Regions from separate parts of the Rhodococcoides sp. S146-33 genome, predicted to be linked through region 1. Evidence: riboswitches for the same ligand, from Rfam matches in the RefSeq annotation. Region 1 holds a riboswitch; each other region holds the start of a gene.

Evidence for each region. Region 1 has a riboswitch for S-adenosylmethionine ahead of AC5WEY_RS11245 (bifunctional o-acetylhomoserine/o-acetylserine sulfhydrylase). Riboswitches for the same ligand answer to the same signal wherever they lie in the genome.
Region 2: linked by a shared signal. The riboswitch ahead of AC5WEY_RS21355 (mandelate racemase/muconate lactonizing protein) and the one ahead of AC5WEY_RS11245 (bifunctional o-acetylhomoserine/o-acetylserine sulfhydrylase) in region 1 are both predicted to bind S-adenosylmethionine.
Region 3: linked by a shared signal. The riboswitch ahead of AC5WEY_RS08525 (ABC transporter substrate-binding protein) and the one ahead of AC5WEY_RS11245 (bifunctional o-acetylhomoserine/o-acetylserine sulfhydrylase) in region 1 are both predicted to bind S-adenosylmethionine.
Region 4: linked by a shared signal. The riboswitch ahead of AC5WEY_RS07780 (aminotransferase class V-fold PLP-dependent enzyme) and the one ahead of AC5WEY_RS11245 (bifunctional o-acetylhomoserine/o-acetylserine sulfhydrylase) in region 1 are both predicted to bind S-adenosylmethionine.

Annotation. Positions count from the first base shown of each region.
Region 1 is NZ_JCAJWY010000002.1:588,795-593,638, reverse strand. It holds gene AC5WEY_RS11255 (ABC transporter substrate-binding protein) at 1-768, shown strand, start outside; gene AC5WEY_RS11250 (MFS transporter) at 783-1,925, opposite strand; SAM riboswitch class IV at 2,277-2,399, shown strand; gene AC5WEY_RS11245 (bifunctional o-acetylhomoserine/o-acetylserine sulfhydrylase) at 2,572-3,921, shown strand; gene metX (homoserine O-acetyltransferase MetX) at 3,918-4,844, shown strand, end outside.
Region 2 is NZ_JCAJWY010000006.1:71,122-75,965, forward strand. It holds gene AC5WEY_RS21335 (hypothetical protein) at 1-504, opposite strand, end outside; gene AC5WEY_RS21340 (hypothetical protein) at 491-1,219, opposite strand; gene AC5WEY_RS21345 (hypothetical protein) at 1,216-1,506, opposite strand; gene AC5WEY_RS21350 (SseB family protein) at 1,389-1,823, opposite strand; gene AC5WEY_RS21355 (mandelate racemase/muconate lactonizing protein) at 1,896-2,324, opposite strand; SAM riboswitch class IV at 2,353-2,472, opposite strand; gene AC5WEY_RS21360 (carbonic anhydrase) at 2,519-3,325, shown strand; gene AC5WEY_RS21365 (cation efflux transmembrane domain-containing protein) at 3,275-3,967, opposite strand; gene AC5WEY_RS21370 (ArsR/SmtB family transcription factor) at 3,967-4,296, opposite strand; gene AC5WEY_RS21375 (DUF6941 family protein) at 4,623-4,844, shown strand, end outside.
Region 3 is NZ_JCAJWY010000001.1:1,759,325-1,764,168, reverse strand. It holds gene AC5WEY_RS08530 (ABC transporter permease) at 1-927, opposite strand, end outside; gene AC5WEY_RS08525 (ABC transporter substrate-binding protein) at 924-2,537, opposite strand; SAM riboswitch class I at 2,758-2,851, opposite strand; gene AC5WEY_RS08520 (hypothetical protein) at 2,956-3,357, opposite strand; gene AC5WEY_RS08515 (HNH endonuclease signature motif containing protein) at 3,827-4,844, shown strand, end outside.
Region 4 is NZ_JCAJWY010000001.1:1,616,200-1,621,043, forward strand. It holds gene AC5WEY_RS07775 (Pls/PosA family non-ribosomal peptide synthetase) at 1-1,772, opposite strand, end outside; SAM riboswitch class IV at 1,968-2,083, shown strand; gene AC5WEY_RS07780 (aminotransferase class V-fold PLP-dependent enzyme) at 2,137-3,468, shown strand; gene AC5WEY_RS07785 (hypothetical protein) at 3,478-3,606, shown strand; gene AC5WEY_RS07790 (hypothetical protein) at 3,624-4,127, shown strand; gene AC5WEY_RS07795 (YbaK/EbsC family protein) at 4,146-4,619, opposite strand; gene alc (allantoicase) at 4,673-4,844, opposite strand, start outside.

The DNA of each region.
Region 1 (4,844 bases):
GAACAGCCCTACGCAACGTGGCCGTGGGCCCAGGAAGCGCTCGGTGACGCGCAGCCCGAGGTTCTCTCGAACGACGATGGATTCGAGACAGAGAAGATCGCCGCACTCGAGCCCGATCTGATCATCGCCACCAATGCAGGCCTGACGGCGGACACGTACGACACTCTCAGCGACATCGCACCGACGCTCGCGCAGTCCGATGCGTCGACCGCCTACTTCGAGCCGTGGGACGTGCAGGCAGAGAAAATCGGACGCGCTCTGGGCCGGAAGATCGAGGTCGATGCCTTGATCGACGGAGTGAACCAGAAGTTCGCGGACGCCGCTGCCGCCCACCCGGAATTCGCAGGCAAGAAAGCGATCTTCTTGCAGAACGCGTTCTACGAGGGCAAGGCGATTGCGTACCAGGACGGACTGAGCACCGACTTTCTCACCGAGCTAGGCTTCGCGATCCCCGACGACATCGACGCGTACGTTCCGGCCGACGGTAGCGCTCAAGCCAGTATTCCGCTGGAGAACCTGTCTGTACTCGACGTCGCCGACGTGTTGATCTGGGGAACCGAGGGGCCCGGCGACCGCGCGCAGTTGGAGAAAGAAGCGGTGTACAACGCGCTGGAGCCGGTGCAGGACGGCAATCTGGTCTTCACCGACGGGGTGACGGCCGGGGCGATCTATTTCACAAGCGTGCTGAGCCTGCCGTATGTGATCGACAAGCTGACCCCGGCGCTGACCGACGCACTCGACGGAACGGCAGCGACGATCACCGGCTGACAGAACCGGGCGGCCTACTTCGCGGCCGCGCGCTTGTCCATCCACATGGCGGTGGCCAGCACACCGAGACCGGCCACCGCCAGGCCCGAGCCGACGGCCGCGGGTGCCGTGTAGCCGAATCCGGCGGCGATCACGGCACCACCGACTGCGGCTCCGATGGCATTGGCCAGGTTGAATGCGGCGTGATTCAGCGACGCGGCCAGCGTCTGAGCGTCTTCGGCCACGTCCATCAATCTCGTTTGCAGCCCCGGAACCACCGAGGAGCCGGACGCGCCGATCAGGAACACCAGAAGCAGAGCGGTGACCGGATTGTGGGCCGCTGCCACGAACATCGCCAAGAACACTGCAGTTGCAGCCAGGCCGACGAAAGTGCCCTTGAGCTGGTATCGGTCGGCCAGCCAGCCGCCCGCGTAGTTGCCTGCAACCATCCCGAGTCCATAGATCATCAGGGCGACCGGAACGAGCGCGCGAGCAAGGCCGGCGACATCGGTCAGCGTCGACGCGATGTAGGTGTACACCGCGAACATGCCACCGAATCCGACGATGCCCACGAACAGGGTCATCCAGACCTGACTGCGGCGCAGCGCACCCAGTTCGGTGATGGGACTGGTGGTCGGCATGGCGTCGAGGCGCGGCATCCACACAGCGAGCGCGGCGACCGTGAGGGCACCGATGACCGCTACGAGAGCGAACGCACTGCGCCAACCCAGCGCCTGCCCGATCCAGGTTGCGACCGGTACGCCGACGACGTTGGCGACCGAAAGGCCCATCATCACCATCGCGACAGCTTTGGCCCGTTTACCCGGCTCGGCCAGGTGTGCAGCCACCAGCGCAGCCACTCCGAAGTACGCGCCGTGCGGCAGGCCGGCGACGAATCGCGAAGCGACCAGCTCGTTGAAGCTGGGTGCGAACACCGTGCCGATGTTGCCCAGGGTGAAGGCGACCATCAGCACCAGCAGCAACATCCGCCGGGGAACGCGCGCAGCCAGGGCAGCGATGGTGGGCGCGCCGACCACGACGCCCAGCGCGTAGGCAGAGATCATGTGACCCGCGGAAGGCTCGGAGATCCCCATCGTGGTGGCGATGTCCGGCAGCAAGCCCATCGACGCAAATTCCGTGGTGCCGATGCCGAAGCCGCCGATGGACAGGGCCAACATCGCGAGTTTGCGACGGGTCGAGTGCGGTCGATGACTGACACTCAGACCACTCGACACCCTGCCGCGCACAGCGCTGACTCGGGACAAAGCGGAATCGGTGACAGTCACAGCGGTACTACCTTCGTTTCGATCGGGTGAGTGAGCAACAAGAACGGCGGCCGGCCGAATCGATTCAGCACAGCACAACCGAGTAAGAGAACAGCCAGCCCGTTCATTGTCTTCCCTCGGGCAACTGGTTTTCGAGTCGCAGCGCGGTGATTGTCCTCACCCGAGCATCTGCTCGAGCCCCACCGGCCGACGCACCGAGCCCTTGTTTCTGTGCCATGTCCGCACCCGGTAACATCTTCGCCAGGTCATGAGTGCCAGCATCGAGCCCCGGCTTGCTGGCCGGCAACCCTCCAACCGCGGTGGGGTGCCCCGGGTGAACGACCAGGCCGATCCGGCACGCGAGTACCGGATCGACAAGCGCGGGTCCGCAGGCAGCGGACCCACTGAATCTTCGGCCTCCTGGGGCCGAGGCCTGTCAGGAGGTTCTCTCATGTGTTGCTGTACCGATACGCCCCGTAACGCTCGACTTCTCGAGCATCATTCGACATTCGATTCGTCGTAGACAGACTCGTCTCAAGAAAACGGAGTATCACCAGCCATGACCGATTCGACCCCCGACATCGTCGACGCCACCGGAGCACCCACCGAGGATCCGTTCACCGATCCGGCTGCCAACTGGAGCTTCGAGACCAAGCAGATTCACTCGGGCCAGACCCCGGACGGCGCTACCAACGCTCGCGCCTTGCCGATCTACCAGACCACCTCGTACACGTTCGACAACACCGATCACGCGGCCGCGTTGTTCGGTCTGGCGGAGCCGGGCAATATCTATACCCGCATCATCAACCCGACGCAGGACGTCGTCGAGCAGCGCATCGCCGCCCTCGAAGGTGGCGTCGCCGCGCTCTTGCTCGCATCGGGTCAGGCCGCCGAGACGTTCGCGATTCTCAACCTCGCGGAAGCAGGCGACCACATCGTCTCGAGCCCGCGGCTGTACGGCGGCACGTACAACCTCTTCCACTACACGCTCCCCAAGCTGGGCATCACCGTCTCGTTTGTCGACGATCCCGATGATCTCGAGCAGTGGCGTGCCGCGATCACGCCGTCGACCAAGGCGTTCTACGGCGAATCGATCTCCAACCCGAAGAACGACATTCTCGACATCCCCGGTATCTCGGCGGTAGCCCACGAGAACGGCATCCCGTTGATCGTGGACAACACGGTAGCGACGCCGTACCTGCTACAGCCCCTGAAGCACGGTGCCGACATCGTCGTGCACTCGGCGACCAAGTATCTGGGCGGGCACGGCACGGCCATCGCGGGCGTCATCGTCGACGGTGGCACCTTCGATTGGACCCAGGGCCGCCACCCCAACTTCACCACCGCGGATCCGAGCTACCACGGTGTGGTCTTCGCCGATCTAGGCGCGCCCGCATTTGCATTGAAGGCACGCGTGCAGTTGCTGCGTGACATCGGTGCGGCGGTCTCGCCGTTCAACGCCTTCCTCATCAGCCAAGGCATCGAGACGTTGAGCCTGCGAATCGAGCGGCATGTGGCGAACGCACAGAAGGTGGCCGAGTTCCTCGCCGGCCGCGACGACGTCGTCTCGATCAACTACGCCGGACTCGAATCGTCTCCGTGGTACCGACGCGGCCAGGAGTTGTTGCCCAAGGGGCAGGGTGCGATCGTCGCCTTCGAGTTGAAGGGCGGAGTGGACGCGGGCAAGAAGTTCGTCAACGCGCTCACACTGCACAGCCACGTCGCTAACATCGGAGACGTGCGCTCACTCGTCATTCATCCCGCGTCCACCACCCATTCCCAGTTGACTCCCGAAGAGCAGCTGGCATCGGGAGTGACACCCGGCCTGGTTCGCCTGGCAGTGGGAATCGAAGGAATCGACGACATCATCGCCGACCTCGAGGTCGGCTTCAGCGCGGCGGCATCTTGAGTCACAGCTGCGACACAGGCGTTCGTCCGGAGGCGGTTCTTCCGTCTCCGGACGGCCGGCTGGGCACCATAGACATCGGCGGTCTCGATCTCGAGAACGGCGCTCGTATTCCCCAGGTCACCGTCGCGGTGCAGCGGTGGGGCGAACTCGCCACCGACCGCAGCAATGTCGTTCTGGTCGAACATGCCCTGACGGGCGATTCGCACGTGTCCGGCCCGCCGGACGCCGATCATGCTCTGCCCGGTTGGTGGAACGGAATGGTCGGGCCCGGGCGCCCTATCGACACCGACGAGTGGTGTGTGCTCGCAACCAACGTGCTCGGCGGGTGCGGCGGCACCACCGGGCCGAGCAGCTTGTCACCCGATGGCACACCGTACGGTTCGACGTTCCCCGAAATCTCCATCCGCGATCAGGTCGCGGCCGAGGCAGCCGTCGCCGACGCACTGGGCATCGACCGGTTCGCCGCTGTCGTCGGCGGCTCGATGGGCGGCATGCGGACCCTCGAATGGATCGTGAGTCGCCCCGATCGTGTGGCAGCTGCACTGGTTCTGGCAGTCGGCGCCCGCGCGACAGCTGATCAGATCGGCACCCAGACAACGCAGATCGCCGCTATCAAGGCGGATCCGGGGTGGCTCGGCGGTAACTACCACGCGACCGGAACATCTCCGACGGCCGGACTGGGCATCGCACGACGCATCGCCCATCTGACGTATCGCACCGAGAGCGAACTCGACATTCGGTTCGGCAACTCTGCGCAGAACGACGAAGATCCGTGGGCCGGCGGTCGCTACTCGGTTCAGAGCTACCTCGAGCACCAGGCCGCCAAGCTGGTCAATCGGTTCGACGCGGCGACGTACGTTCTGCTCACCGAGGCGATGAACCGTCACGACGTCGGTCGTGGCCGCGGCGGTGTAGCCGAAGCT
Region 2 (4,844 bases), on a different contig from region 1:
CGGGACCTGGATGTCGAATGCCCAGCCGCGGTGCCGAATACCGTCGTCCGAGAGCTCGAGGAAGCCGTTGCGAATACTGCGCAACAGGATTGGAATCAAGAACGAGGCCATGGACAATCCCATTGCCGCGAGGACCCATCCCACCCCACCCGAGGTGAAACCCATCGCGATCATGCAGGTCGACAGTGAGCTGACTATCACGACGAGCAACCTCAAGCCCACCGGGTTGTAACGCACAGTCGATCCCTGTACCCACTGGCGGACGTCGGAGCCTGTCTTGACAGACGGCACGTTGGTCCACGCGAAAGCGGCTGTGCTGAAGCAGAACACAGCGAATCCGAAGGTCGGCAGCGCGGAAGCGACCATCCCCTCCACGACACTCACCACGCACAAGTACAGAGCAATCAGGGCCGCGACCCCGAAGATCGCGCTGCGAGCGATCATCGACCCCGGCGACGCCACCCAGCGTCGCAGTTCGCTGGGCCGCACGTCAGAAAATCGCATCCCACGCCCCCGTCGCCAACTCTCCGATTGCCGACCCCGTGTCGGCAACTGCCGCAGCCCCGTCACCGATCGCGTCGCCGGCGCTACCCAAACCTTCTGTAAGCGGGGCAGACTGGGCCAGCCGTAGATACTTCGCCGCTTCCTCGGCGAGAACGTCTGCGCGCTTCGTCAGCAGGGAGACGTGCTTCGAGGCCAGGCCTTCGGCCGCTCCGCCGAGTAGGTCGGAAGCGATAATGAACCAGCTCTCGGTAACCTCCAGCCATACGTTCTTCAGTGTTTCGCCGGCCAGGGTCTCGATCTGTCGCGCCGCATCGGCACCGTGTGATGCCGCTTCGTACGCAAGGCGATGCGCGTCGGACTCCGCACCGGGGTCGAGAATGAGGTGACCGCTGAGTGTCAGGCCCGCCGCGGCCGCATCGGTCCGAACATCTGCCATCCGAACGTGTGCGTTCTGGAGTTCGGTGGCAAAGGCATCAATCGCGGAGGCATAGGTGCGGGCCGCGGCCGCCATATCCACAGTTCGCTGCGCGCCGTCAGTCAATTTCTCGCACGCGAGTCGAGATGCCGGCCCGTCCCAGGCCGAATCGACGGTGTTCCGAATGGAATACATCGTTTCGCCGGTGACGTCGATGTTCGACGCAAGTTGGTCGCGTAGCCATCCGGCTGCCAAGCGGACCGAACCGGAATCGCCGTTCACGTGGGTATCGACGGTCATCGCTGCTCTTCCCACAGGGCAACATTGACCTGGTCGGCCGCGGCCAGGTCTTGTTCCGAGTAGCGATCGACACTCTCCGAGACGACGTCGCCGAAACCCGCGAGCGCCAGGCTCAAATCGCCGGCAGACTCGACGGAAATCGACATGATCCCGAGAATCGCTGCAGTTCCTACGCCCCCATCGACATCGCCGGGGATCGACGTTGCCAGCGTGTCCACGTAGGCGGCCGCCTCGGACATCCGTGCCGCTTCGGACTGCACGGCAACTGGGTCCACGAACAGGGCCATGACGTCGACGACCATTCACTCCGCGGATCGACGACGTCGAGAAGTACAAGATCGAATGGCGCGCCTTCGCGAACCGTTGCGAGCCGCTCCGTGGGCATCACCAGCCATGGTTCATCCGGACCTACACAGGTGTGCAGCCGGTCCAGTGCCGAGAAGACGAGCAACGCGGATCGCCCATCGCGCGTGGTCCGCAGTTTGACTGTCGCTTCGTCCGGCGTGGTCACCGATTCGACGCACGGCACGTAGACCACTGGTGGAAAATCAGTTGGAACTGTTATTTCTGTCCCTCCCCCAACGCGGCCAGATCGCCGCCCCACAGGATCAGACGCAGTAGGGATCGCGCCGGTTCCACTGACAGGCCGGCCCTTTCGGAGGCCTGGTGGACGGCTTCAGCGAGACAACGCCTGCCAGGTCGCCTCGCCCGCGCGATATCCCGCCTCGAACAGCCATGGCCACTCGGAGAAGTCCTCGGGATCGACCACCACTGTCTCGACGCCGCCGTTCCCACGCCGCTTGGGCATGTTCTCGGGATGAGACGGGAACCGATCTTTCAAATAAGCCGGCTCGAGACTCTGCCGAAATATCAACCACGTACGCGGTGTAAAACCCACTGCTTCAGCACGTTTCGCCAGGTCGATCCAGGTCTCACTGTTCGCATATCCACCCTCGAGCACCAGCCTCCGGGTTTCGAGCATCGGAAATGCCCCGAACCATATCGGTGGATAGCTCAGCAGTGTCTGGCACCAGGCACGACGGCGCTCGGGCGGAATGGGTTCCCACTTGGCCTGCGCTGCTGCGAGTTCGTCTCTTCCGGACATTGTTCACCTCATCCTGGAGGTGCAACCCTCCATCGACTTGCGGTCCCGCGGTTGCGGGATACGCCGGTTCTTCCCCTGGGGCACCCCTGTCGATGGAGACGGGGTTGCCGAACAGCCGGCCAGGTACCTACGGCTATTGCTCTTGAACCTTCCTCGACAATAGCCGAGGGGTACGACATGGATCGGCCGATCAATTGGATCGCCCCGAGCTCAGATCGAGTTCAGGCTCAGTAGTCGTCGATGCACGGGGCGGTGCGTACGACGGCGAACTCGGCCCCGATGCGTGGCCGACGCTCAGCCCCGACTGGGGTGCCTGCGCCGACACGTCGGCTCAATCACCGATCGACCTTCACGACGCCACAGCCGCCGATCTTCCTGCGCTCCAATGCGCCTACAGCACAGGCGTTATCGCCCTTAAAAACACCACACATACGGTGCAGACGGATGAGACACCAGGATCGGAGGTGATCCTCGGGGACAAGCACTTCGCGCTGACACAGTTCCACCTCCACGAACCGGCCGAGCACGAACTCGACGGCGTCCGCCACGACGCTGAGCTACATCTGGTGCACACCGCAGAGGACGGAAGCATCACCGTCGTCAGCGTCCTGATCGACAAGGGGGTAGCCAACGCAGCATTGAGAAACTACGTCGAGAAACTGCCTCCCGTCGGCGAGATCGCGGAGCTCACTGATTTCGATCCCAGCGCCCTGGTACCTACCGATCGGACGAACGTGCGCTACTCCGGGTCCCTCACTACTCCCCCATGCACAGAGGGCGTGCAGTGGATTGTCATGACCACGCCGGTGCAGGCCTCGGCGGAGCAACTCGACGAATTCCGCTCCGTGATCGAACAGAACGCTCGTCCACTGCAGGAGCAAGGCAGCCGAAAGGTCCACTCGACGCCGAAGGAAGTTGACTGGTCAGCGTCCGCGCCAACCCGGCAGGCGTCACTCGCAGCAGCCGCAGCGGTGTTCGTCCGATTCGGTGCGGGTGGGTAGAGGCGCGCAGCAGGTATCGCCTTTCCACGCGTTCATTCCCTCCTTTGTGGCGAGACCTGCAATGACGAGGGCAGCTACAGGGTCGGCCCACGACCAACCGAAGAGACTGTTGAGGAGTAATCCGATCAGGAGAACGGCGGAGAGGTAGGTGCACAGCAAAGTCTGTTTCGAGTCTGCGACGGCGGTGACGGAACCCAGCTCACGTCCGGTCCGACGTTGAGCCCATGAGAGCGTCGGCATGATCACCAAACTGACTGCTGCAAGGACGATTCCGACTGTCGAATGCTCGGCGGCTGCGAATCCGAACAGTGCGCGAACGGCATCGAGTGTGACGTACGCAGCCAGCCCGAAGAACGAGAATGCGATGACTCGTAGTGCGGTCTTCTCTCTCGCCTCGGGATCCTTGGCCGAGAACTGCCATGCCACAGCCGCTGCCGAGGACACCTCGATGATCGAATCGAGGCCGAACCCGACCAGTGCGGTCGACGAGACACGAGCACCCTCGGCAATGGCGATGGCGGCTTCGATCACGTTGTAGAGGATCGTCGCCGCGACGAACCAGCGAATGCGCGTGGACAGAATGGCGCGCCGCTCGTTCGAGGGCGAGTTCGGCGGCGATGACATGCCCAGCCCGGCGGGCATCAGCAGCAGCCCTCGGTGGTCGAGGCCGGGCAGCAGGTCGGGTCGACCGCAAGAACAACTTTCAGCAAGTCCTCCAGCGCCAGACCGATTTTGTTGTCCGCTAACTCGTACCGGGTCCGGCGTCCGTCCGGTACGGCAACGACCAAGCCGCAGCCACGTAGGCAGGCGAGGTGATTGGACAACTTCTGTCGCGTCACACCCAGCGCGTCGGCGAGTTCGGCCGGGTACCTCGGTGTGTCTTTCAGCGCCAGCAGCACTCTGGTGCGGGTTTCGTCGGACAGCGCGTGGCCGAACCGTGACAGCACCGACACGTTGGTCAAGAGATCCATGTCAAAACGGTACATCATTTTCTGTATTCAGAAAATCGTGAACCTCCAGGGTTCTTGGTAGCGGGAGCGGTAGTGCGGCCATCACGATCGCAGCCTCGCCCCGGCGGAAGTAGCCGTCGGGAACACTCGAGTGGATATGCGTTCCGTGCCGGGGCGGCAGCAGTCATACCGGAGCAGCCGACCCCACCCCCCGCAGGCGCGAGGATGAAGACAAGACGACGGGCGACAGCCGCGCCGCCTACAGTTGCGATGGTGACTGCCTCGATCGACGCGGCTGGCCAGGGACGTTTGACCTCAGGGGAATTCGTGATCGAAAGAGGAAGCCTATGATCATCACCGGGTTGTTCTTCGCCGAATACGCGCGAGCCTCCAACGACATGCTCGACATCCTCGGCGGAGTCTGGGATACCTGCACAGTTCCACGCGACACCCGCATGCTCGAATGCCGACTGGTCGCACTGTTGCAAACAGGACCAGACGACATCGGTAAGGACTTTCCCACCACACTCGAGGTGCTCGACGCGAAGGGCGAACACATCGTCAATCAG
Region 3 (4,844 bases), on a different contig from region 1:
CACGATGCGTGGATCGATCAGCGGATAGAGCAGGTCGACTGCGAGATTGACCAGGACGAAGACCAGCGAGGTCAGAACCACGATGCCCTGCACCACCGGAATATCCTGGGCCAGCACCGATGTCTGGGTCAGCCGTCCGACTCCGGCGCGCGAGAACACCGTCTCGACCACTACCGATCCGGCCAGCAGGGTGCCCACCAAGACCCCGGCAATCGTGAAGGCGGGGATCGAGGACAGACGCAGAACGTGTCGCGACTGCACCCGAAGGCGTGAGACCCCCTTGGCGCGAGCCACATCCACGAACGGCTGCTTCCACGTGGTGGTCATGCTGGTAGCCAGGACCTGCGCGATGACAGCACCGGTCGGCAACGCCAGTGTCACCGCAGGCAGCACCAACGACGCTACGCCGTCGTCACCGAACGCCGGGAACCAGCGCAGTCGGAACGAGAACAGTTGCAGCAGCAGTAGTCCTACCCAAAACGTCGGCACTGCCACCCCGAGCGGTGGGAGCGCAAGCAGCAGGTTCTTCAGCCATGGGATCTCGGTATACGTGGCGGCGTAGGCCACCGCGGCTCCGCACACGACGGCCAGCACCAGGGCCGTCCCCGCCAAGCCGAGCGTGCTGGGCACCGCGTCCAGGATGGCCGTCGTCACTGGCTGGCCGGTGGCGATGGACAATCCGAAGTCGCCCTGCACAGCCCCGACCAGTGAATGCCAATACTGCACCAGCACCGGCTGATCGAGACCGTAACGAGCCTGCAGTTCAGCGATGGCCGCAGCGTCGGCTGGGGTACCAGAGCCCGCCGAGTCCACGGCAAGACTGACCGGGTCCGACGGCAGCAGGAACAGCACGATGAACGAAATGGTGAACGCAGCCCACAGCACTGCCACTGCTTGCAGTACTCGCTGTCCGATGTAGCGGATCATGCGTTCAGCCAAGTGTCGAAGAACTGAAGGCGGGCCGAGGCCTCGAATTTCAGATCCTGCACTGTCGACGCCGCGCCGACGGCCTGGGAGAGTTCGATCGTGGGAATCCACAAGCCGTTGTCGAGCACCTGCTGCTGCGCGGTGGCGATTATCTCGTTGCGCGCCGCCACGTCGGTGGTCGAGAGCTGATCGGTCAACGTTGCATCCAGATCCGGGATCGGACCGCGGGCGTTCAGGTTTCGTCCGTCCACCGCAAACGAGGTACGCAGAATGTCGCCGTCGGCGCGAGTGCTGTTGTAGTACGTCGCGTCGTAGTCCTTTGTGCCTTGCCGCGCCGTCGCCTCCGAATTGGAGACCAGCTCGAGCTGCAGGTCGACACCCACTGCACGCAGTTGCTGTTGGGTCAGTTCCAGAATCGCCTGGTTGCCGGCGAACACCGCCGAGTACATGACCTTGAAACTCAGCTTCTGCCCGTCCTTTTCACGGATGCCGTCTCCACCGGGAACCCAGCCCGCGGCGTCGAGCAGCGACTTCGCCTTATCGGGGTCGTAGGTGACATCGGCGAGCTCGACGTAACCCGGCGTGGCGCTGGCCAACGTGCTTGTCGCTGTTCGGAAGTCGGGGCCGAGGACCGTATCGACGAGTTCCTGACGGTTGATCGCCGGCACCAAGGCCGTCCGGACGGCGGGGTCCTGTAGCGCACCGCGAGTGACGTTGGGCTGAATGCCGAACGGAACGCCCGGGTTGGATGCCGTCAGGATTCGGCCACCGGTCGCCTCGATCTGCGGCGCGTCCTGCGGTAGTGCGTCGCTGACGGCGTCGAGCTGATCGGAGGAAAGACTACCGGTACGCACACCCGACTCGGGCACGATCGTGAACTCGATACGGTCCAGGTACGCCTCGCCCTGGTGAGCGAATACCGCAGAGCCCCAGTTGTATCCGCTTCGCTTGGCCAAAGCGACGGAACGGTCCTGCTGATAGTCCGCATAGGTGAACGGTCCCGATCCGATATTGGTGCCCAAGCACCGAGACTCCGCCGACTGGGCCGACGTCGCGGTGGACTGAATCCCGAGCTGAGGCGTCGAACTCGCCTGCAGAAACTGCGCATTGGGTGCCGAGAAGTCGATGCGAACCGTGAGCGGATCGACGACCGTGGCACCTTGGTACCCGGTGAGGTAACTGGCGGCCAGCGGCGCCTTGGCGGCACCGAGGGTGCCGGTGATGGCGTCGAAATTGTCCTTGACGGCGGTGGCGTCGAGCGGAGTGCCGTCACTGAACGTCACGCCATCTTTCAGCTGGAAGGTGAAGGATTTCGCGTCGGGAGTCACTTCCCAACTTTCGGCCAACCACGGCTCGATCTCGCCGGTGTCAGAGTTCTGGTCGGTGAGCGAATCGACCACCTGGCGAGTCACGTAGATCGTTTGATTCGTACCCGCCTGCGCCGGATCGGAGCAGGTGGGAGCCCCGGACAGGCCGTAACGCAGCGTCCCTCCGGACTGCGGTGGTCCGGCGTCGGCGGCCGAGGTGGTGGCGCTACCTGCGCACCCGGCGAGCAATGTGGCGGTGGCGGCAACTACTCCGGCCACCAGAAGTACAGGGCGAGTGGACACGTGGGTGTCTCCGGTATCTGGTCGATCGCGCGCACGGTCCAGCGTCCGAGCTGGGTGTGCCCAGGAAGGAGTGCGCGCAGATGATGAAGTGAAACGTGAAGTACGAGCTGAGCCGAAATGTCAGCTGAGACAGGTCGACCCGTTCAGACGGCACAGATCGACATGAAGCCGACGACATCCGTCGACAAAGCCTGAGGCGACTCGGGTGTTCACGTGTATTCCTCCATCGGTCCCGGCGGTAGCACCCTCACCCGACGAGCGGGGGGTTGCTGCGACGTCATAGAGCCAGGTCTCTCGGTCGCTCTGGATGGTCCTTCGTATTCGATACTACGAGAGGGTAGGCGCAGTTGCCAACCGGGGTAGAAAATGGACTTACCGACGAAAGTCTCGAACAGAGTGAACGGACGAGCCCTCCCAATCAGACGGCAACTGTCAATTCCGCTTTTTCACTGACGACCGAATCCGAATCAAGCTGTCGCTCAACCATATCGGATCGCACGTCGATCATGCGTTGCACCCAAAAGTCGACCGTTTCACCAGCGGCGCAAAACCGATCCAGCACGTCCATACACAGCCAGGTCGCAACCGAAAAATCCTGCTCCGCCCCGTCGAGACCCATGAGTGCCAATTCTTCGCCCACGGCGATGAGAGCGCAATCGACACCGGCACTACTGCGCTCCAGCCATCCCAACGCCCGACGGAGATACTCCCAATCGGCTGCGGGCACAGGTTCGATGGCCGATTGCCTGCACAATTCCGCCGTCGCGACGAGCGCGTCCACAACCGGCCCCGACAGTGCACCGTCGAGTTCGACGAGCATGCCCCGATCGGAATCTATGAGGTCGGCCATGTAGCGCCAGCGGGTCGAAGGGGCGACATCCTCCGGCCACAGGTCAGTCGTACCGAACTGAAGTCGACTGATCAGTTCTTTCGATGAACTGCACGAAGCGGCGAAACGGAATGCGTCGTTCATGTCGATCATCCCCACTGGGTCGTAACACAACATTGGACACCGGCTCGGCACTCGAGTTCGGAGGTACTGCCAAGCAGTGGCTTTCGTCACCGATGCAAGCAACGATGCTGTGGTCGTTACGACCGCCTTGGGGGATATTGAACGCCCTCACCAGCATCTACGCGACTCGTCGTTACTGAAAATCGACAACGTCACACTTGTGGTCGATGTGTAATCCGCCACATACTGCAGCACTTCGACTCGGCATCCCGGCAGCCGAGCGCGAGTTGGAACGCGTGTTCGAAAGTCTGTCGGTGGGTCGCGATAGATTCTGTTCATGCTTTCGGGGGACGGCGGATCAGGGGTGGACGGCATCGAGACGGTGCCGCCTCCCCCTGTCGTGTCCGATCCCGCACTGTCGGCGCTGATCGACCGGGTCGAGTCCGCGGTGGCGGAGTTGGCCGGGCAGGGGTCGGTGTCGTGGACGAACGCCGACCGGCGTGCGGTGATCCAACGCATGGAAACACTCACCCGATCCGTGACCGCGTACTCGTACACCTGGCTCAACGAGCTGATCGATCAGCGCGGCCTCGATGTGTATCCCGGCTCGGTACCGTGCTCGGTGGCATGGATGCTGCGCATCACCCCACGCGCCGCCGGAGCGCGAGTGCGTCTGGCCGCCGAATTGGGGGATCGCACCGCACTGTCCGGTGAAGTCCTACCTCCGTTGTTGCCGCACACCGCGGCAGCGCTGCGGGCGGGATTGCTCGATGCCAAACATGTGCAGATGATCCGCGAATTCTTCAAGCACTTGCCGGCCAGTGTCGATCCGCAGACCCGCGATCTCGCCGAACAGCAATTGGTGGGCTACGCCTGCACCCGACGGCCCGACGACTTCGCGCCGTTGGTGGCTCACCTGGATTCGATCCTCAGCCCCGACGGCGACTACGACGAAGACGAGGACGAGGACGAGAACGGCAAGCCCAAGCCGAAGAAGCGTCGGGATGCGTTCTTCTATCTCGGTGAGCAGGGTGCCGACGGGATGTCGGACGGGAAGTTCTGCGTCGACTCCGAACTGCGGGCCTACCTCGAGGCCCTGTTCTCCAAAGCCGCGAAACCGGGGGTGAACAATCCTGCCGACCCGACATCGGTCGTCCACGACGACGAAGACTGCGAGACCAGCAGCGACGACGAAGACGGCGAGACCAGTAGCGACGACGAGCGCGGCGGGAGCGGCAGCGACGACGAGGGCGACCAGAGCGGCAGTGCCACAGCGCCGAAGGCCGAGCCGACCACCCACGAAGCAGACTCCAGTGACGCCGAGTCCACCGATGGAGGCCCGTGGGATGAGACGG
Region 4 (4,844 bases), on a different contig from region 1:
ATTGCCTCGACCACCGGCTTCAGGTCGTCGAGATACTGTGCGAGCGAACCCAATCGGGGATGGTCGTACAACTGCGCGACGGTGACCTCGGGGAACCGCTCGCGCAACGCTGTCACCAGCTGCGCGGCCGACAAGGATCCGCCGCCGTTGGCGAAGAAGTCGGCGTTCTCGTCGTTGACTTGAGCGCCGAGGATGTTGGTCCACAGCTGCGCCACCCACCCCGCCGTGCCGCCGAGAGCCGACGCGCCCGCCGAGCCGGGCAATGGCCACGGCAGCGCATTGCGGTCGACCTTGCCCGAGGTGCGCGTGGGCATCTCCTCGACCAACGCGAGCCGTGGAACCAGCGCCGACGGCAGCTGCTCGGCCAACAGCGTTCGGGCGGCTTCGAGATCGAAATCGGGGTCGGTACTGGCGAGGTAGCCGACGAGAACCGAGTTACCCGCACCGGTCTTGCGCACGGCCGCGGCGGCACCGCTGACGCCCGGAAGTGCTTGCAGCGCATTGTCTATCTCGCCGAGTTCGATGCGTCGACCACCGAGCTTGACCTGATCGTCGGCGCGGCCCTGGAAGAGCAGGCCTTCGAGTTCGAGTTTGACCAGATCGCCGCTGCGATAAGCCCGCTCCCAACCGAGGGAGGGCATCGGCGCGTACTTCTCGGCGTCCTTGGCCGGATCGAGATACCGCGCCAGACCGACGCCACCGATGACGAGTTCACCGATGTCACCCACCTGCACGGGAGCGCCCGACGCGTCGACCACCGCCAGGTCCCACCCGTCCAACGGCAATCCGATGCGGACGGGACCCTTCCCGTCCATGATGGCCGCGCACGCGACGACCGTTGCTTCGGTGGGGCCGTAGGTGTTCCAGACCTCGCGGCCCTCGACGGCGAGTCGCTCGGCCAGCTCCGGGGGGCAGGCTTCGCCGCCGAAGATGAGCAGCCGCACTGCCTCGAGTGCGACCGCGGGCCACAGCGACGCGAGGGTCGGCACCGTCGAGACGACACTGATGTCGCGGGAGACGAGCCACGGACCGAGATCGAAGCCGGACCGCACCAGCGACCGCGGCGCGGGCACCAGGCACGCACCGTGCCGCCACGCCAACCACATCTCTTCGCACGAGGCGTCGAACGCCACCGACAGGCCGGCGAGTACGCGATCACCTGGGCCCAACGGATCCTTCTGTAGAAACATGCGCGCCTCGGCATCGACGAACGCCGCCGCGTTGCGATGACTGACCGCAACGCCCTTGGGCGTACCCGTCGAACCCGAGGTGAAGATGACCCAGGCATCGTCCTCGGGGGTAGGCGGTCGGGCGGCGTCCTGGGGTACGTCTTGTTTCGGGGCGGTACCGGCCGCGATACCGCCTGCGGTGACGATGGCCGTGACCTTGGCCTCGCCGAAGACGAGCTCGGCACGCTCTTCGGGGTCGTCCGCGTCGACCGGAACGTACGCGGCACCGGCGGCAAGGATGGACAGAATGGCCACGTAGAGCGAAAAAGAACCCGACGGCATACGGATGCCGACGCGATCGCCGCGCCGAACGCCCGCATTGGCGAGCCATTGAGCGCCCTCGGCGATGTCGTCCAACAGCTCCGAGTAGCTGACCGACACCGCGCCGTCGTCGATTGCCGGGGCGTCGGGAAAGCGATGGGCGGTCTCGCGGAGAACGTCGATGAGCGTCCGGGCGGGAGGAGCGAGCGACGAGCGAAGAAACGCCGCCGGGGCAGGCGCGATGTCCGCGCTCGAACCCGGCAGATCGTTCTCTTGATGCACAGACAACCGGGCGTCCTTCTCGTTCGTTGGCAAGTGACTCTGTAGTGCTGGCGAGCAGCAGCGCCGTTGGTTATCTCACGTTCTGTTTGCCAGCAGGTGAACGAGCGCACGCTCCTACCGCGGAAATCCTACTGCTGCAGACGTGTGAGTCCCGGCTTGACAAAACTGCAGCGGGTTTGCAATGGTTCTGCCCACGGTCACGAGTACCAGCATCAAGCCCCGGCTTGCTGGTCGGCAACCCTCCTTCGCGGTGGGGTGCTCCGGGTGACGACCAGGCTGACGCCGGAAAACCGGCGCGGCAAGCGCGGACTCGTTCACGAACTCTTCGGTTGCGGGTCCCTCGAACGTGAGGGCTTGATCTGTCATGACGTCTGTACTTTCCCGCCCCTGTGCTCCTTTTGCCCCTGTTTCGGGCACGGATCTGCAGGTACCCCTGGTTCAGGGTGGCACGTGCACCTACGCCAACTTCGACTACGCGGCCAGCGCACCGGCCCTGGCGGCAGTGACCGATCGGATCGCGGAACTGCTGCCGTTCTACTCGAGCGTGCATCGAGGTGCCGGCTACGCCTCGCGGGTCTCGACGGCCGCATACGAGAAGGCTCGGGTAACTGTCGCCGATTTTGTTGGTGCGCAGAATGATTCGGTGGCGGTGTTCACGCGGAACACCACCGACTCGCTCAACCTGCTGGCTGCGTGTGTGCCGGGCGACACCGTGGTGCTCGATATCGAGCATCATGCGAACCTGCTTCCGTGGCGTGATCGCCGAGTGGTGGTGGCCGCATCGTCACTGGCCGAGACCATCGCGCGTCTCGACGCCGAACTGGCCGCGAAACCCGCTGCGCTGCTGGCGATCACGGGGGCATCTAACGTCACTGGTGAGGTCCTCCCCATTGCGGAACTCGCCGCACTGGCGCATCGCCACGGTGCCAGGATTGCAGTGGACGGTGCTCAGCTCGTTCCGCATCGCCGCATAGACATCGCGGCACTCGGCGTGGACTACCTCGCCTTCTCCGGGCACAAGCTCTACGCCCCGTTCGGGGCGGGAGTGCTTGTGGGCACACGTGATTGGCTCGACGCCGGTGAGCCGCACCTGGCCGGTGGCGGTGCGGTTCGGAGCGTGAGCATCGATCACACGGAGTGGGCCCCAGCGCCTCAGCGCCACGAGGCCGGCACCCCCAACGTGCTCGGAGTGGCCGCACTGGCCGCAGCCTGTGAGGCCATTGCAGGATTCGACGACGCCGAGCTGCAGGCACACGAGCACGAATTGTCGTCCCGACTGCGGTGCGGCCTGGCTGATCTGGACGGCGTCGAACTGCTGCAGGTGTGGGCCGACGCGCCCGATACCGTCGGCATCGTCACCTTCACGGTGGCCGGACGCGACCCGGGTGAGGTGGCTGCGTACCTCTCCGCCGAGCACGGCATCGGAGTGCGGGACGGAAAGTTCTGCGCGCACCCGCTGCTCCGCCGGCTGGGCCATGCGGACGGCGCGGTTCGAGCCAGCATCGGTCTCGGCAGTTCCTCGGCCGATGTCGACCGACTCGTCGACGCGCTTGCCGCCCTGGTCGAGTCGGGACCGAACTGGGACTACGCGGAGGACGCCGGCTGGTGGAACCCCGTACCCGACCCGCGACCGTTCCCCGACCTTGCTGATGGTGCCGCCGGGGTTGGATCCCCGTGCACCCCCTCGGACGGTTAGCATGGCGTCATGACCGTGAGTGTCGCGTGGCTGGGCAACCGCCACTGGTGCAACAGATATGTGGATCTGTGCCGCACTGCGTCCGGCTCGTGTTCGATTTCGGCTCCGCTCCGACCGAATGCGTTCTCCGACTTCTAGAATCAGGACCACCACTCATGTCGCACAACCACACTCGCATCGCCGTCGAATTCGATGAGATCTGGTCCGAACTGACCGTGGGTCCGGATGCGAACATTGTCCGGATCCAAGCCTCCGACCTGCGGGAAGCGCAGCAGCAACGCGCGCGGCTACGCGCCGAAGCCGTCGAGCGCGGCGAGTCGGCCGACAGCACGGCGGTGTTCCTCGACCTCGAGGTACACATCGCGGCCGATGCGCGGACGGCTCGCCGTGAGTTCGGCGGGCTGGACGCGCCGATCAGCCCGTCGTCCATCCGCTACGTCGGCACGCCGTCGGGGTTGGCCAGTCTGATCTCCGACGTCACCGCAGCCGACGTCGCCGACGGGGTGACGCTGCAGGTCCACGACGACGTGAATCGGCAGTCGACATTCCTGAGCTCCGGGGTTCTGCCGCTGCTCGGCGCTCGCGGTACTCGCTTCGACGTCGACACGGTCGACGAGGTCCTCGGCGCATCGAGCATCGCACCCACGCTCGCATCCTGAGGTTCGACGTCGGCGGGGTCAGGTCACGTCGATCGCCAAGCCTGCGGTGATCCGCAACAACTCGGTGTACGTGGACCGAAAAATCGTGTTGATGTGGCCGGCCGCGGCCCACACCTCGGCGAACCCGGCCAGATCCTGATCCACGAACGTATCCAGGTTCGTGGGGTGACCGACCGGGGCGATACCACCGATCGGCTGCCCGGTCGCGTGTTTTGCCGTGTCGAGATCGGCCCGCGCCAGCCTGCCACCGAGGCGCTCACCCGTGTGCTCGAGGTGCACGTTGTGGGCTCCGGACACGAGCAGCAACACCGGCTCGTCGTCGAGTAGAAACACCATCGACTTCACGATCGCACCCACCTCGACGCCGAGTGCCGCAGCAGCATCGGCGGCGGTGTGGGTGCCCTCCGGACTGTTCACCACCACCCCGTGATGACCACGAGAAATCAGAGTGTCGGCAACATGGGCTGCATTCGGATGAAGTAGCCGGGACATGAGCCAATGCTATTGCCCCGACGCCGTTTACGCAGAGAGCTTGCTTAACTGGGTCATTCCGCAGGCTCCACTCCCGCGAGATCACCGAACAGTCTCAATCGCGCCATGCCGCCGTCGGGAAAGATGTCGAGTCGAACCTCCGAAACCGGAGTGTCGTGGTCGAGTACGAAGCGATGCCGGGTGTCGGGCTGCAACGTCGTTCGTGGCAACAGCTCGATCCACTCG